Regions from separate parts of the Rhodococcus sp. G6(2025) genome, predicted to be linked through region 3. Evidence: riboswitches for the same ligand, from Rfam matches in the RefSeq annotation. Region 3 holds a riboswitch; each other region holds the start of a gene.
The links. A riboswitch is a leader RNA that binds a small molecule or an ion and turns the genes downstream of it on or off. The one in region 3 is predicted to bind cyclic di-AMP.
Positions count from the first base shown of each region.

Region 1 (5,836 bases), 3.9 Mb from region 3:
CGTCCAGACCGTCCTCACCTACCGCGGCAGCACCCTTCTGCCCGGACTCGGCGGAAAACGCCCCGACCTGGCCGAACAAGAAGTGACCGAGCCCCACTCGACCCACCGGGCCGACCGATCGACAGGAAATGTGACGTAAGTGAGAATGCAGGCGCGAACCAAGAAGATCCTGGCACTGATCGTGGTGGGCCTGATGGTGGTCCTGGTGGCCTTCGTCGGAGTCCTGTACGCACTGGTCCGCAACTCCTCGCCCCGCCTGCCCGAGATCACCGCCTTCGCGCACAACCGGGCCGAGCAGATCCCCCCGCTGGCGTACTGCAACCTGTATCTCGAGGACTGCACAACCGGCGACCTCGCCGAACTCGACGTGCCACCCGGCTCCTCGCTGCAGCTGTCGCTGCCACAGGAGATCGTCGACGCGCCGTGGCGCATGCTCGTCGTCTACCAGGACGCGTCGGGGCAGGTCCTCGTCCAGGAACAGGCTCACCGCGCCGGTGAGACCCGCGCCGTAACCGTGCCGTCCTCGGAAGACCTGCAGCTGGCCGGCGTCGAGATCCAGCTGCCGTCCGCCGTCATCGACGAGCAGGGGCTCACGCAGGCCCGGGCAGCCTGGTCGATCAAGACCGCCTGACACGACACACGAAGAAGGCCCCTGCGCCGAAGCGCAGGGGCCTTCCCGTTGTCCGTCGAATCAGCTGTCGAGCTCGCGCGCGACGGCGCGGACCACCTCGGAGATGCGCTGGGCGGTCTTGCGGTCCGGGTACTTGCCCTTGCGCAGATCGGGCTGGACCTTCGCCTCGAGCAGCGTGATCATGTCCTCGACCATGCCGTGGAGTTCGTCCGGCGTGTGCTTCTTGGCGGACGGCTCCTTGCGTGCGGCGTTCTGACGCAGCGACGGCGCCGGGTCGAGCACCTTCAGGCTCAGAGCCTGGGGGCCGCGTCGACCGGCGGCCATGCCGAACTCGACGCGCTGACCGGCCTTGAGGCCCTCGACGCCCTCGGGAAGAGCGGACGAACGCACGTAGACGTCCTCCCCTTCTTCCTGCGACAGAAAGCCGAAGCCCTTTTCGACGTCGTACCACTTCACCTTGCCGGTCGGCACCGCGTTCACCCGCTCATCACTTGGAGTGCAGTTGGTTGCACTTGGTATGCAAAACAGCGCGCCCCACCTCTGGTGCGGGACGCGCAGTACCCACAGTCTACCTTGCAGAGACCCCCTCCGGCATCCGGGTTTCCAGGCACTATCGTTGCTGGTGTGGCCCACGAACCGACTCCTTCGAGCACTCCTCAGACACCCCGGAGGGGCGACGGACTCCTGCGCGTCGCACTCGCCCTCTTCGCGGTCGGCTTCGTCGCGATCGTGGCGATCTTCCTGACCCCGGTGCTCTCCGATTCCGAACCGGGCCTCGTTCTCTATCTCATCGCCCTCGCGTGCCCGATCGGATTCCTCCTCGGAATCGTCGCGGCACTGAGGCAGGGCAGACGCTCGCGCTGACACACCCGACCACCGACCGAGGGGACGATCATGAGAATTCTGCTCAACATCATCTGGCTGATCTTCGGCGGTCTGTGGCTGGCGCTGGGGTACTTCGTCGCCGGAATCCTGTGCTGCATCCTGATCATCACGATCCCGTTCGGCATCGCGTCGTTCCGGGTCGGCGTCTACGCGCTGTGGCCGTTCGGGAAGACCGTGGTCGACAAGCCGACGGCAGGTGTGGCCTCGCTGATCGGCAACGTCATCTGGTTCGTCATCGCCGGTCTGTGGCTCGCGATCGGGCACGTCGTGACGGCAATCGCCATGGCGATCACGATCATCGGGATCCCCCTCGCGGTCGCAAATCTGAAGATGATCCCCATCTCGCTCATGCCCCTCGGCAAGGACATCATCGACGCTCCCCAGTGATGTGAGCTTACTCACATAACGGCCCGGTAACGGAAGGGCAACGGCTCGGCGATACGCACGTCTTGTCGCCACTAGCTGGGAAGAGTCCCTGCGCGCCCAATGGGGCCCCGCAACAGGCGAAGACACTCCGCGTTATCAAATGGTGACACTGCGGCCTCGGCCCGTTACCGTCGTCACCGGCCGAGGAAACATCGGCCACATCCGGCCCGCCGCGCCAAACCTCGTCCCGCGGGTACCGGAGTCCCGACGAAGCATTCCAGGGACGAGGACGGGGGACCCAAAGTCCTCCAGGGAACGCAAGTTCTCAGACGGACACCGGCCCGAATGTGCCTCGCACACTCGGATCTTGGGGTGAAGCCAGACCCTCTCCAGCCAGGAGAGGCGAGGCCGGGCGACCTCTCAGCCCGAACCCGACAGCTGACCTCGCAGGCGCGTGTGGAGAGGATCTCGACCACTATGAGCGGACGCCATCGCAAGCCCACCACCACCGGCCGCACCGTCGCCAAGGTCGCCGTCACCGGCGCCATCATGGGCGTCGCCGGAGCAGCCTTCTCGGGCACCGCGAACGCGGCACCCGACTCCGACTGGGACCGCCTCGCGCAGTGCGAGTCCGGCGGAAACTGGGGAATCAACACCGGAAACGGCTTCCAGGGTGGACTCCAGTTCTCCCCGAGCACCTGGAACGCACACGGTGGAACCCAGTACGCGGCCAGCGCCAACCAGGCCTCGCGTGAAGAGCAGATCGTCGTCGCCGAGAAGGTCCTCGACTCCCAGGGCTGGGGCGCATGGCCGTCCTGCTCCTCGAGCCTCGGCCTGAGCAGCGCACCCACCCAGCGCACCGCCCCCGCAACCGTGCCCGAGGCCCCCGCGGCGCCGGCACTCCCCGACCTCACGGGCGGCGTCCCCAGCACCAACGGCACCTCGCAGTACGCCGGTGTCGTCGACAACGCGATCGAGGCCGTCAAGGCTCAGGGCATCGCGATCGATCCCCAGATCCTGCAGCTCATCGACGCGAACAAGGGACTGCTCCCGCAGTAATCCCCCGCGATTCACACAAGAGGGGCCCTGCACCGATCCGGTGCAGGGCCCCTCTTGTGTCGTCGGGTCAGCGGTTGATCACGGTGTGCGGATGCGCGTACGGCAGCGAGTCCGCCGGCAGCGGGAACTCGGTGTCCTCGCCGAACGGGGACAATCCGCCCGCACGGCTCGACGACAGTTCGGTCACGGCGCTATCTCCATCGGCGGTTTCGGGCCACCCTGGATCCACGTACTGCTTCTTCGAATTGTTAGCCACGGTGCCATTTTGACAGGAGCATTCGGCGACGTACAGCCCAGGTCTCTAATCTGATAGTCGATGACCGACACCGACGACGCCACCGCGAGCACCAACGGCACCGCTGCCTCCCCGCGCGGCGCCGCGACCCTCGCGGACTGGCTGGCCGCGCGCAGCGACGCCGAACTGACGGATCTGCTCCGCAAGCGACCCGACCTGGCGGTTCCACCGCCTGCCACGATCGTCGTCCTCGCCGGCCGCGCCGAACAGCGGGCATCGGTGGCCCGCGCGGCCGACAACCTGACGTCGCTGGACTTCGGGATCCTCGAACTGCTGGCGCTCGAACGGGCCGACGAGGTCGCCGTGCCGCGGGCCACCCTGCAGGACGCAGTGGGGTCGCGGGCGACGAAGAAGACCGTCGACGCCACGCTGGACGGCCTGCGGTCCGTGGGGATCGTCTGGGGGGACAAGACGTCGCTGCGCATCGTTCCCGCTGTCGTGGCCACCATCCCGTGGCGGGTCGGACGCAGCGCCGAACCCGTCGAGACGCTGGACGAACCCGGGATCACCGCCGCGCTGGCCGGACTGCAGAGCGTCGAGCGGGACATCCTGGAGACCCTGTCGAAGTCGAGTTCGATCGGACGCACCCGGGACGCGGCCCCCGGAACACCCCCCGACCGTCCCGTGCAGCGGCTCCTCGCCGCCGGGCTGCTGCGGTGGATCGACGACGAAACCGTCGAACTGCCCTATCAGGTGCGGCAGGTCCTGCGCGGGGAGGCCGTCTTCGACCCCACGTCGCTGGCCGCTCCCACCGTGACGGGCCGCAAGCACAAGCCGGCCGACATCAACGCCGCCGCGGCAGGTGAGGCGCTCGAACTGGTTCGCCACTGCGAGGACGTCGTCAAGGCTCTCGGCGAGATCCCGGCGCCCGCGCTGCGGGCAGGTGGGCTCGGTGTCCGCGAACTGCGCCGCATCGCCAAGACGTCCGGCATCGACGAGAACCGGCTGAGCCTGCTCGTCGAGCTGCTCTCGGCCGCGGGACTGATCGCGAGCGGCACCCCGGACCCGGCGCCGACGTCGGACAGCGGGGAGAACTACTGGGCCCCGACCACCGCGGTCGACAACTGGCTCACTTCGCCGGTCGCCCGGCGGTGGCACGCCCTGGCCGCGGCGTGGCTGGAACTTCCGCGCATGGCCTGGTTCATCGGCATGCGCGATGCCAACGACAAACCGGTCGCCGCGCTGTCCGAGGAAGTGCGCGCACCGTCCGCGCCGCGCGACCGGCAGGCGATACTCGGGCTGCTGGCGGAGTTGGGCAGCGGCCACTCCGCGGGTCCGGCGGAGGTCAGCCGGCTGCTGGCGTGGCGCCGCCCCCGCTGGGGTGCCCGGCTGCGGGTCCACGCGGTCGAACGCACCCTCGACGAGGCCGCGACGCTCGGACTCGTCGCCCGCGGAGCGCTCAGCTCCCCCGGACGCGCACTGCTCCACGGCGGCGACGCCGAGGCCGAGATGCACGCGTCGCTGCCTGAACCCGTCGACCACGTCCTCGTCCAGGCCGACCTCACCGTCGTCGCCCCCGGACGGCTGACTTCGGACCTGCTCGAGCAGATCACCCTGGTCGCGGACATCGAGTCCGCCGGTGCGGCGTCGATGTACCGGATCAGCGAAGACAGCGTCCGGCGTGCCCTCGACGTCGGGATGACGGCCGCCGAACTGCACAGCCTCTTCGCGACCCGGTCGCGCACACCCGTCCCGCAGTCGCTGTCGTATCTGATCGACGACGTCGCGAGGCGGCACGGGCGGCTCCGGGCCGGGGTCGCGGCGTCCTTCGTCCGCTGCGAGGACCCCACCCTGCTCGCCGAGGTCCTGGCGTCGCCGGTGGCCGCAACTTTGGCCCTGCGTGCGTTGGCTCCGACGGTGGCGGTGTCGCAGGCACCGCTCCGGGAAGTACTGGGCGAACTGCGGGCGGCCGGTTTCGCGCCCGCAGGCGAGGACTCGTCCGGCGCCCTGGTCGACCTGCGCCCCCGCGGCGCCCGGGTCGTGACCCGGCGCAAGGCTCCCGCCGGCCGCACCCCGGCCGTCGCCACGGACGCCCAACTCGACGCGGTCGTCCGGACCCTACGCGCCGGCGACCTGGCCGCGTCGGCCCGGGGATCCGGCAGCATCCGCTCCGACGGGTCGCGGGCCAGTAGCGCCGCGACCATCGCCCTGCTCAACGCGGCGGCGCGGGAACGCACCAGCGTGACCATCGGTTACGTCGACGCTCAGGGTGTGGCGACGCACCGCATCGTCGATCCTGTGAGCGTCGGCGGCGGCCAGCTCGACGCGTTCGACCCGGCGAGCGGCGCGGTCCGGCGGTTCACCCTTCACCGCATCACGTCCGTCGCCCGCGTCGACTGACCCGTGAGTACTTGTTAACCACGGGCGGTTAACAAGTACTCACGGGTCAGATAACGATTCTGCGCAAACGCCGAGGAATTCCGGGACGCGCAATACCGTGATGCTGGTATGTACCTGGCCGGGGACGACTACCAGGAGGCAGAACCGTGATTGTCACAGCAACGAAGCCGTCACAAAGTTGGTTACGAGGCGTCGTCCGGCTGATGGTTGCCGTGGTGATCCTGCCGCTGGCGTTCGTCCTCGTCGGCGGCGGAACGGCC
Region 1 is NZ_CP179750.1:1,391,904-1,397,739, reverse strand. It holds gene ACLIVD_RS06675 (MFS transporter) at 1-139, shown strand, start outside; gene ACLIVD_RS06670 (DUF2771 domain-containing protein) at 146-631, shown strand; gene ACLIVD_RS06665 (cold-shock protein) at 692-1,102, opposite strand; gene ACLIVD_RS06660 (hypothetical protein) at 1,256-1,495, shown strand; gene ACLIVD_RS06655 (YccF domain-containing protein) at 1,526-1,903, shown strand; cyclic di-AMP (ydaO/yuaA leader) riboswitch at 2,138-2,351, shown strand; gene ACLIVD_RS06650 (transglycosylase family protein) at 2,360-2,941, shown strand; gene ACLIVD_RS06645 (hypothetical protein) at 3,009-3,197, opposite strand; gene ACLIVD_RS06640 (helicase-associated domain-containing protein) at 3,258-5,576, shown strand; gene ACLIVD_RS06635 (alpha/beta hydrolase) at 5,723-5,836, shown strand, end outside.
Region 1: another riboswitch for cyclic di-AMP. It lies ahead of ACLIVD_RS06650 (transglycosylase family protein); the one in region 3 lies ahead of ACLIVD_RS24495 (NlpC/P60 family protein).

Region 2 (5,836 bases), on a different replicon from region 3:
GACAGATCCACCCCTGGTCCAGCCTCGGTGAGGCGAGGAAAATAGGGACGATGGTCGACATCTATGAGGTACCCGCAGGAGAGCCACGCCTGACGTCATTCCTCCAGGCGCAACACACCACCCAGATCGCCCGGCGCGGCGAGTTGGTCGACGCACGCGACCGCCCGGCCCTGATCGCATCGACCGACGACGAGACGGTCGGGGTGCTGATCTACGACATCGACGGCACGAACTGCGAAATCGTGAACATGCGCGCATCCGGCCAATGGGGCGGCGTCGGCACGGCACTCATCGAACGCATCGCCGAAGTCGCCCGTGCACAAGGTTGTTCGCGACTGTGGTTGGTCACGACGAATGACAACCTCGACTCGATGCAGTTCTACCAGCGGCGCGGCTTCCGCCTGTCGGCCGTTCGATGCGGCGCAGTGGACCAGGCGAGACGGAACCTGAAGCCGGACATCCCCGACGTGGGCTACTACCAGATCCCGCTTCGGGATGAAATCGAGTTCGAGCGCGACCTCGAGCCCGCGTAGACGAGCTCGCCCCCACTCAGCCCGGCCGAGGAGGCGAAGCGGGCTGAGCGCCACTGCATCAGATGACCGATCCGGCCCCCACGATTGGTTCCTTGGTGGGTGGCTGTGTTTCCGAGGGAATGATCGCGATGGCCAACCGCATAGTCGGACCATCTGCCTTTGTGCGGTTTACCGGCACGACCAGCTCTCCGCAGCGAGCGTTGGCCAGCAGCGGCACCGGTTCCGGTGTCTTCGCGCAGGGCCCCTCGACAAACTGCGCCAGCGGATGGTCCACGGTGGTCGGCGGCGAGCTGGACGGCGAACTCGAACATGCCGCCTGAATGGCGACCGCCCGAACCTTGTGTTCGGGCTCGGGCCGAGTATTTACCCAGATAAATCCTGGCACACCCCCATAGCAATACCGGAAGTTTTGCTGAGCGCCGTTCTGCGGTCACCAGGGTCCGTTTTGGCCATGGCCATACCGGAAACCTCCAGATGGCACGGCAACCCGGCGATCACCATCAGTGGCCCGGCGGCAGGCTATCCGTATGCTGCGACACGACCATCGTTCGCCGTGCGCGGGGGCTGGTAGACAGACCAGGTGGTTGAACGCTCAGATCAGGAGGCCTCGATGCCGCGACGATCATCGTGGATGAGTACGACGGCGGCCGCCCTGGGTGGAGAGCTGGCACGCATCGGGCTGACCGTCCCCACCGACCAACTCGAGGTCCTGCTCACCGAACGAGTAGCTGCCGTAGCGGAGCAGATGCACATCACCGAACGCTCCGCCCGCCAGTACTTCGACCACGACACACTGCGCACCCTCGCCCGCGACCTGGCCCTGATCATCAAAGATGAGGCGCCCGGCGCCGACCTACTGGCCCTGCCCCGCACCACCGCCATGCCTCTGGCCACCCTCGGTGCGACGATCGCCGCCCTCGTCGAAGTCACCGCCCTCGGCGGCGGCGACAAAGATCCCGACGAGCCGGCAACGGCGATGGCACTGATCTCCACGCTCGGCGTCCTGGCCAGAGACCACGACGGGGACCTCCCCGCCGTCTGGGTGCCCGAGTCGCTCCTCATGCGAGCGGCGCGGCTCATCGAGAACACCGCCGACCTCGTACGCCAAGGCTGCCCACTACCGCCAGACGTCGCCGAAGGTCCGACCCCACCTGCAGAAGACACTCCGCGAAGACGCCGCCGGGCTCCGGGCACTGATCCCCGACACGGGCCGACGGTCCAGCTCCGCCTGTGGGCGGTTCCCGACGATCCATCGTGACGGGCGCGGGCGCATTCGTACCGAGAGAATCGATAGAAGCGCAGACCTTCTTCGCGAAGGGCTGATCCTTGATGCGGCACCCCGCAGCGATCACGACCATTTCGGCAGCGCCATCTACCAAATAGGCTGGCAAACAAGCATTTTCATAAAGCCGATAATTTGTATTATGCCAACTAGACCGCTCCGTATTTCATCAGATGCATCATTTCCGGGCACTCAATGGCCATGCCTGGTAGCTGACCTCCGTGGGGGAATCGTGTATTTCGTTGTCGATGCGTGTTCGATCGGCTTACCGTGAGCATGGTCCGCGTCCGCCGGGGACTCATCCAGAGGAGGAGCGATGACTGCGAAGTTCGAGCTGTTCAAGGACACCGCCGGCCAGTTCCGGTTTCACCTGAAGGCGGCTAACGGCGAGATCATCGCGGCCAGCCAGGGCTACACCTCGAAGGCGGCGGCTCAAAACGGGATCGATTCAATCAAAGCCAATGCGGCAACGGCTCCAACCGCGGACCTAACCTGACCTGGAGGACGCATGCCTTGCGCTGGAAGGAACGCTCCGGCGGCAGGCTATTCGGTTCGGGCGGCGCAGACCCAGCAACCCTTGGCCCGCCATTTCGGTAGCGGCCATTCGGTGGGATCGAAATGCGGCTGCTGCTCCATCCCCCGCGTGGGCCGACCACACACCGCTTTCACCTCCGGCCACTTGACGGTGTGCGCGTCAGCGACCAGACCGAACACGCAGTTGCCGCCCAACGTGGGGTGCTAAACACCGCGGTTATCGACTTGCTCAATCCGGATACGAACATTCACCGTAAAAGGCTCCGCCGATGCCGTTTTCGGGCAGCGTTGTCAGGTGGTTCTCGTAGAAGTTGAGGTCCTGGCGCTGCGGCAGGACCTTGACGTCGTGCGCGATGGGTACCACGGTTCCGTTGTCAAGCAACGCCAATGAGAAGGACACCGCCTTGATCAGCACCATGCCTCACCGCTGACCGCTGACCGAAGACAGAAGAGGGGCCCTGCACCGGATCGGTGCAGGGCCCCTCTTCTGTGAATTGCGGGGGATTACTGCGGGAGCAGTACCTTGTTCGCGTCGATGAGCTGCAGGATCTGGGGATCGATCGCGATGCCCTGAGCCTTGACGGCCTCGATCGCGGTGTCGACGACACCGGCATACTGCGAGGTGCCGCTGGTGCTGGGGACGCCGCCCGTGAGGTCGGGCAGGGCCGGCGCCGCGGGGGCCTCGGGCACGGTTGCGGGGGCGGTGCGCTGGGTGGGTGCGCTGCTCAGGCCGAGGCTCGAGGAGCAGGACGGCCATGCGCCCCAGCCCTGGGAGTCGAGAACCTTCTCGGCGACGACGATCTGCTCTTCACGCGAGGCCTGGTTGGCGGTGGCCGCGTACTGGGTGCCACCGTGTGCGTTCCAGGTGCTCGGGGAGAACTGGAGTCCACCCTGGAAGCCATTTCCGGTGTTGATTCCCCAGTTTCCGCCGGACTCGCACTGCGCGAGGCGGTCCCAGTCGGAGTCAGGTGCCGCGTTCGCGGTGCCCGAGAAGGCTGCTCCGGCGACGCCCATGATGGCGCCGGTGACGGCGACCTTGGCGACGGTGCGGCCGGTGGTGGTGGGCTTGCGATGGCGTCCGCTCATAGTGGTCGAGATCCTCTCCACACGCGCCTGCGAGGTCAGCTGTCGGGTTCGGGCTGAGAGGTCGCCCGGCCTCGCCTCTCCTGGCTGGAGAGGGTCTGGCTTCACCCCAAGATCCGAGTGTGCGAGGCACATTCGGGCCGGTGTCCGTCTGAGAACTTGCGTTCCCTGGAGGACTTTGGGTCCCCCGTCCTCGTCCCTGGAATGCTTCGTCGGGACTCCGGTACCCGCGGGACGAGGTTTGGCGCGGCGGGCCGGATGTGGCCGATGTTTCCTCGGCCGGTGACGACCGTAACGGGCCCAGGCCGCAATGTCACCATTTGATAACGCGGAGTGTCTTCGCCTGTTGCGGGGCCTCATTGGGCGCGCAGAGACCGTGCCCAGCTAGTGGCGACAAGACGCGCGTATCGCCGAGCCGTAGCCCTTCCGTTACCGGGCCGTTATGTGAGTAAGCTCACGGCACCGGGGTGCGTCGACGATGTCCTTGGCCGTGCCCTGAGCGGAGATGGGGATGGGTGGGATGAGTGGATGACACTCAGGTCCGATCGGTGGGCATTGTGCGTCTTCGGCGCGGCGATGGCGCGGCAGACAGTGGAGGGGCGACATCGATCAGCTGAGGAGGAAGGCGGTTGCGATGGAGGGGATTGGGCGCAGGGCGTGCGAAACTCCCGGGCCGGCCGTTGACCGGTCCCGGCCCTGCGGGCCACCTCAGGGCAGCCGCGCTCCCGCAGGAAACCCAGGACGAGAGCGCTGAACTCGTCGGTCCGCTCCAGCATGAGCGCGTGGCCGGTACACACTCCCACATCAGTCGTGCTGCACGCCCCGGAGAAGTGCTACTCGATGTGCCCGGACGAGTCGATCTCGGCGGATACCTCGTCGAGGCGGCGTTTGGCCCTCTCCAGCCGGCCCTCGAGTTCGAGGACTTCCACCACTAACTCGTCCCGCTCGGCCAGCCGGCGGGCAAGCTCGTCTCGAGGGGATTTGGTCTTCATCCATTCACGGTACGCCCAGGTCACCGACCGATGCCTGCCCCGGGATCTCCCGCGTCGCAGCCCTCCCACGGTGTTGTTGCGCGGCGCGACGCACCCGCGTGTGTCCCGTAGGGTGAACCAGCCAATGATGCCGAACCGTAATGGAGAGACAGATGAGGCAGCTCGGTAGCGCCGGAGAACGAGACCTCCAGCATCGATACGGCACCGTCGAGCGTGCCATCCGGTTCTACGCCGAACAGGTGCTCGACCATCTCACTCCGGCCATGATCGACTTCGTCGGCCGCCAGGAGATCGCGTTCGTCGCCACCGCGGACGCGGCCGGCGAATGTGACAACAGCCTGCGCGCCGGCGCACCCGGATTCCTGCACGTGATCGACCCCAAAACCCTCGCCTACCCCGAGTACCGAGGCAACGGGGTGATGGCCAGTCTCGGCAACATCGCCGAGAACCCGCACGTCGGACTCGTGCTCGTCGACTTCGTCCACGATCTGATCGGGCTGCACATCAACGGCGCGGCGCGGATCGTCGAGGACGCGGTGCTGCGCTCCGAACTCCCGGATCTACCGGGCGACTGCGCGCCGGGACGAATCCCGCAGCGGTGGGTGATGGTGGAGGTCGAAGAGGCATACATTCACTGCCGCAAACACATTCCCCGCATGGAGCCCGTTCCGCACCACCGGGACTGGGGAACCGACGACGCGAAACGCAAGGGCGGTGACTACTTCGACGCGAAAGACACCCGGCGCTACGACAGAGCGGCGGCGACCGCACCGCCCGAATCGACTCCGGCCTTGCCGTCGAGGTGTTTCTGACGTGGCTGAGCGTCACGGTCGCCGGCCGCCGCTGACCGACGGGGGCACGCGAGAAGAGCCGGTCTCGTGACCCAGAGACGGGCACAACTGACCCGAAGCGCGCTACTGCAGCGGGCGGCGGAAGAATTCGACGGCCACGGGTATGTGCACGCGACGTTGAATGCGATCTCCGGGAAGTCCTACACCACCAAAGGCGGCCTGTTTTCCATTTCCCCACGAAGGAGCACCTTGCCCGCGCAGTGATCGACGAGGGCTTCCGAAGATTCGAGCAGGCCTGCGCACAGCGGATGACCACACATTCCCGTGCATTGGAAGCCCTCATCGATCTCTCCTATGTCCTCGCCGACTACGGCCGCGACGATCCACTGGTTCGGGCCGCGTTCCGGCTGCTTTTCGAGATCGGCGACTACCGCGGCGACCATGCGGCGCCGAGAATCTTCGAGACCTGGACGCTGCACTGCCGAAACCTCGCCCTTCGGGCCGGCGAAGAGGGGGATCTGCGCGCCGGCATCGACCCGGACGAGCTCGCCGAAGTCCTGGTGGAGATGGCCTTTGGGGCCCGGGTGCTCGCCACGGCGACCGGCGCCCTCGACAGCCCCA
Region 2 is NZ_CP179751.1:269,492-275,327, forward strand. It holds gene ACLIVD_RS38295 (GNAT family N-acetyltransferase) at 144-533, shown strand; gene ACLIVD_RS38300 (hypothetical protein) at 1,165-1,791, shown strand; gene ACLIVD_RS38305 (YegP family protein) at 2,132-2,311, shown strand; gene ACLIVD_RS38310 (hypothetical protein) at 2,579-2,767, opposite strand; gene ACLIVD_RS38315 (transglycosylase family protein) at 2,854-3,435, opposite strand; cyclic di-AMP (ydaO/yuaA leader) riboswitch at 3,444-3,657, opposite strand; gene ACLIVD_RS38320 (hypothetical protein) at 4,266-4,424, opposite strand; gene ACLIVD_RS38325 (pyridoxamine 5'-phosphate oxidase family protein) at 4,577-5,236, shown strand; gene ACLIVD_RS38330 (TetR/AcrR family transcriptional regulator) at 5,524-5,836, shown strand, end outside.
Region 2: another riboswitch for cyclic di-AMP. It lies ahead of ACLIVD_RS38315 (transglycosylase family protein); the one in region 3 lies ahead of ACLIVD_RS24495 (NlpC/P60 family protein).

Region 3 (5,836 bases):
TCCGCGGACGGCACCGTGCCCGTGAACACGACGTGGTCCTCCACCCCGACCGAGCGCGCGAGCGAGCGTAGACGGTCCTCGTAGGGGCCGCCGCCGACGATCACGAGCACGGCGCCGTCGATGTGCTCGCGGATGCCCGGGAGCGCCTTGATCAGGATGTCCTGGCCCTTGCGCGGCACGAGACGGGACAGGCACAGGACCGTCGGCCGCTCCCCCAGACCGTACCGGGACCGCAGTTCGGCCCGCGCGCCGCTGTCCGGGGTGAACAGGTCGGTGTCGACTCCGGGCGGCAGGTGTTCGAGCGCGGCACTCGCGCCGAACGCGGACGCGAATCGGCCCCTCGTGTACCGGCTGACGTACGTGACGACGTCGGTCCGGTCGCCGATCCGTCCGAGGGCCTGGCGGGCGGCGGGGAGCATCGACCAGCCGACCTCGTGCCCGTGGGTACTGGCGACCACCCGTTCCGCCCCGGCGCGGCGCAGCGTCGAACTCAGCAGCGCGAGCGGGGCCGCTGCGCCGAACCAGACGCCCGTGCAGTCGTGTTCGACGAGCAGCTTGGCGGCCCGGCGGGCGACGAACGGCGTGGGCACCATCAAGGTGGTGGGGTGCCGGACGACCTGAAACGGTTGCCGCGCATCGAACTTGATATGCGAGTCGCCGCGCCAGCGCGGGGCGTAGACGACCAGGTCGTCGGCGGGCAGGTGCTTGGCGAAGGTGTGCAGGTACGACTGGATTCCACCGGGTCGCGGCGGAAAATCGTTCGTCACCAACAGGGTTCGGCGCATGTGATCACCGTAGGCGGTGGACCGTGCGCAGGCGACGCAGGGTCACCCCAGGTGAGCGCCCACCCAGTCGGTCCAGCGGTCGCGGAACTGATCGGCGTCGACGCCGAGGACGTCGGACAGCCGTCCGTCGACCGTCTCCGGGTCCGCCTCGCCCACGGCCAGCGTCCGGTACAGCTCCGTCAGCCTCGATTCGCCGTACTGCTCCGCGACGAAGGCGTTGATCGACCATGCCGTCTCGTAGGCGACCGAGCCGCGTTCGCCGTATCCGGAGAAGTCGGTGTCCTCGGGGAACTCGGTCGGCGGACCCTCGGCGCCCACCTGCGCGGTCAGTGCCGGCGCGATCTGCCGTTCGGCCTCGCCGGTACCCCGGTATGCCGCGTATTCCGCGTAGCCCTCCAGCACCCACATCGGTGAGCGGTCCACCGTCTCGGCGCGCGCCGCCACGTGGATCAGCTCGTGCCGCAGGATCGCCCGGCGGGTGACCTCGGTCAGCCGGTCCTCGGACGCGGGGCTGAACACGATCCGCTGTCCGGTGACCGTGGCGGCGTCGGGGTCGACGGCGTCCGAGATGGCGACGGCGGCGATGTCGCGTCCGTCGTGATTCGGGCCGACGAGCGCCGTGAACTCGTCCTGCGATCCCGCGACCCACACGAGCGCGCGGCCCGCCCAGTTCGAACCCCACAGCTGGGTGGCGTTGACGACGGCGGCGGGGAGTTCGTCCGCCAGCCGGTCGACCATGGTGGCGTTCTCGGGATGTCCGAGCACCACCGACGTTTGCCCGTCACCGGTGTCGACGCGGCGCGACACGACGGGTCCGAAATCCCACGGTCCGCGCCAGGTCCGCCGGTCGCCGTCCACGGTGGCGCTGTCGCTGACCAGTGCCCAGCGCTCGCCGCGCCGGGCGACGACGAGAGCCACCGGTTTGCGGGTGGGGCTCTCGTCCGCGATCGCGTAGCGGAGCTGCACGGCGGGGGCCCACACCTCGTCGGCCCCGAGCGCGTCGCCGAGGCTCGACGGCACCGCTGTCTGGGCGCCCTCGGCGATCTCGTAGCCCCAGTCCGAGAACTCGACCCCGGCAACGTTGCCCGCCCGCCGCGTCTCGGCGGCCAGGAATCCCGGTGCCGCCGCCTGATCCATCAGACCGGACAACCGGGCCGCGTCGTTCGTCCGCACGGCCGACGCCCAGGTGTCGAGGAGCGTCTGGACGGCTGTCGCACGCGCGTCGGCGTCGGCCTGCGCGGTACCGACGGCTCCGTCCGTGCCCCGCTCGGTCCGGGAGAACCCGGTCAGCGCGAGGACGACGACGACGGCGAGGACGAGTCCGGCCAGTGCGGCCAGCTCCCACGGGCGCGCCTGACGGCGCGAGGTCGGATCCGTTGCGGGAGACGGGTCTGAAGCGGGCACGCCGGTGAGTGTATGAGCACGCCCGGCCGCCGCTGTCGGACGGTCGCCGTCAGTAGCGGCGCGCCCCGTAGAAGGGGAACTTCGCCATCGACTCGATCTTCACCGGCACACCGAACGTCGAGGCGTGGAGAATGTTGCCGTTTCCTGCATAGAGGCCGACGTGGGACGCGTCGTTGTAGAAGAGGACGACGTCGCCGGGCTGCAGGGCGTCGCGGGACACCGGGGTGCCGCCGCTGGCCTGCGCCTGACTGGACCTCGGCAGCGTCTTGCCGATCTGCTTGTACGCCCACACGACCAGTCCCGAGCAGTCGAATTCGTCCGGACCGGTGGCGCCCCACACGTAGGGGTCGCCGATACGGGTCATGCCTGCCTGCAGCGCGCTCGTGCCCGAGCCGGGGGTGAGATGCGCGAGGATCGTGTTCGGGTCGAAGCCGGGCGGGAAGGGCGTGCCCGCCAGCTGGTCGCGTTCGGCGCCGGTGAGATCTCCGAATGCCTTGATCACGTCGGCGATCTGCGCCTGCAGGTCGCTCTGCTTGCGTTGCAGATCGTCGCTCACCGCTTTGGCCTGCTCGGTCGCGGACCGTGCGGAATCGGCGGACTTCTTCGACGCCTCGGCGGCCTTCGTGGCTTCCGACGTGGCCGACTGGAACTGCGCGACCTGATTGCGGGTGTCGTTGGAGATGGCGTCCAGGGCGGACATCTGGTCCAGGAGCTGCTGCGGCGAATCGCTCACCATCACGGCGAAGAGGCGATTGGTCCGTGCGCCCTGGTAGTTGGCGGTGGCGAGCTTGTTCACGACAGGCTGGAAGACGGCGACGCGCGCGTTGGCGGCGTCGAGCACACCCTGGTCCGTTGCGAGCTGCGCGTCGGCGTCGCGTTGCGCCGACTGCTTGGCCGCGAGATCGATCTGCGCGTTGTGGAGTGCCTCCGACGTCTGCTCGGACTGCCGGGACAGGTCACCGAGCTTCGTCAGCGCGTCGGTCGGGTTGGTGGTCACCGGGTCTGCGCCGGCCTGGATCGCCGGCAGCGACACGAGGGCCACCGACAGCACGCCGGCGGTCAGCACGCTGCCCAGGGAGCGCTTCAACTTGTGTGAGGCCACGGAAATGCAGTTCTCCGATCGTCGCTCTCCACCAGCCGGGCCGGGTGTCCGAGGCGCGGCTCAGGGATTTCCTCGGCCGATGCGACCGTGGAGTGCCGAAGAGGTGGTGACCCGCGTTGCCGCCCGGTTGGCGCGACAAGACTTCGCAAGGTCTCGGATAGGTTACGGAACGGCATACGTTTGTGTCCACCTATGTCACGAACGGGGTGGCGGGGACCACCCGACGGGTGAACGACACGCTGTCTGCCTGGGGCGCAACGACATCGAGGGTGGGTTCGAATCGTGATTCGAACCCACCCTCGGTGGTCGTGCGAGATCCTACGAAGCTACCCCGTGCATCCCCGCCCTCGACTCGGTGGATGCCTCGCCTCGCGTGTGGATCAGTAGCGGCGTGCGCCGTCGAAAGGCATGGACGCGATGGGCGCCAACTTGACGGGCTGACCCTCGGTGGAGGCGTGGATCACGTTGCCGTTGCCGGCGTAGATGCCCGAGTGCGATCCGCCGTAGAAGGAGACGACGTCGCCGGGGCGGAGATCGGACTGCGAGACGGGAGCGCCTGCCGCCGCCTGCGCGTAGCTGGTGCGCGGCAGGTTCAGTCCGGCCTGCTTGAACGCCCACTGCACCAGACCGGAGCAGTCGAACGAGTTGGGGCCGGCGGCGCCGTAGACGTACGGCGAGCCGAGCTTGGTCTGTGCGGCCTGAACGGCCTTGTCACCTGCGGTGCCGGCCGGCGCCGGGGGCGCGGGCAGGTTCGGGACACCGGGGATCTGCGGGATGACGACACCCGGGATCTCGAAGGTTCCGACTCCGGGGATGGTGACGGGATCTGCGGCCGCGGGGGCCGCGGTAGCGGTGAGCGCTCCGACTGCGAGCGCGCCGGCGACGACTGCCCGTCGCACATTCCGCTTGGAAACTTGTGACGCCACGAAAGGGGTACTCCGTTTCTTCCATTCATCCGCCGACCGAGTTAGCTGACGGGTTCGGGCTGGGAAGATCAGCCCTACCCACCGGTGCGTGAGGACGTCCCGGCGGGATTCACCCCAGTAGAAACTTGGGTTCCCGGTACGACCGCTCTCGCGAGTGGCCGATTAGGCGGTGACTAGCGATGCTGCCCCGGTGTTGGGGCTGCGAGACTCCGCTAGGTCTCAGGAAGGTTACGAAATGGAATACCCCGATGTCGACCGGAACACGCGGAAAGTGTCCGTTTGGGCCGATTCCGGCTTTGCGGGCGCGCGATACCCACATTCGGTAACGACCGGATAACAGGCGGTTTGTTTCCGATCTCGTTTCGACAGCGGGAGTGGGCATTTCGCGAAGCCTGACGACTCCCCGATTCTCTCCCGGTCAGCGTTTCTGCTGTTCAACCGGGGTGCCGCGGACCGCACCCGCGACACGCGCCCGACCGGCCGGTACCGGTCCCCGCCCCGTCCGAACACCTCGTTTTCGGCCGCGCGCCCGACCCTCGCACCGCCCGTGACCGCCGCCCGAGACGGTCAGTGTGATCCTCGTCTCTCCGGCTCTCCGGGCGGTTCTGTCGGTGCCCGTCCATACGCTCTGAGCCGTGAGCGTCCCCGGTGTACCCGAACAGCTGAGATTCGACGAGCTCGACACCCCACTGCGGGACACCACGTTCGTGGTGGTCGACCTCGAGACCACCGGAGCGCGGCCGGGCGAGGACGCCATCACCGAGATCGGCGCCGTGAAGATCCGCGGTGGCGAGGTGATCGCCGAAATGGCCACTCTCGTCGACCCGGGACGGTCCATCCCCCCGCACATCGTGGAGATCACCGGCATCACCACCGCCATGGTGATCGACGCCCCGCGGATCGAGCGAGTGCTGCCGGCGTTCCTGGAGTTCGCACGCGGCGCGGTGCTCGTCGCGCACAACGCCCCGTTCGACACGGGCTTCCTCAAGGCCGCCGCGTCCGCCACCGACACCCCCTGGCCCAAGTTCACCGTGCTCTGCACCGTCAAACTGGCCCGGCGCGTCCTCAGCCGCGACGAAGCGCCGTCCGTCAAGCTGTCGTCGCTGGCCCGGCTGTTCGACGTCGGGACCACTCCGACCCACCGGGCACTCGACGACGCCCGGGCCACCGTCGACGTCCTGCACGCCCTCATCGCGAGGGTCGGCAATCAAGGGGTGCACAGTCTCACCGAGCTCGTCGACTACCTTCCCGACGTCTCCTCGCACCAGCGGGCGAAACGGACGCTCGCCAGCCATCTCCCCCACGCTCCGGGCGTGTACCTGTTCCGCGGACCGTCCGACGAGGTCCTGTACGTCGGCACAGCGACCGATCTGCGCCGGCGGGTGCGCAACTACTTCACCGGCTCGGAGACGCGTGGCCGGATGAAGGAGATGGTGGCCTTGACCACCCGGATCGACCACGTCGAGTGCGCGCATGCACTCGAGGCGGGTGTGCGCGAGCTCCGGCTGCTCGCCGCGCACACGCCGCCGTACAACCGGAGGTCCAAATACCCGAAACGCGGGTGGTGGATCACGCTCACCGTGGAGGCCTTCCCCCGGCTGTCGGTGGTGCGTACCCCG
Region 3 is NZ_CP179750.1:5,330,932-5,336,767, forward strand. It holds gene ACLIVD_RS24480 (glycosyltransferase family 4 protein) at 1-785, opposite strand, end outside; gene ACLIVD_RS24485 (peptidase MA family metallohydrolase) at 828-2,189, opposite strand; gene ACLIVD_RS24490 (C40 family peptidase) at 2,239-3,291, opposite strand; gene ACLIVD_RS24495 (NlpC/P60 family protein) at 3,672-4,217, opposite strand; cyclic di-AMP (ydaO/yuaA leader) riboswitch at 4,232-4,396, opposite strand; gene ACLIVD_RS24500 (DEDD exonuclease domain-containing protein) at 4,853-5,836, shown strand, end outside.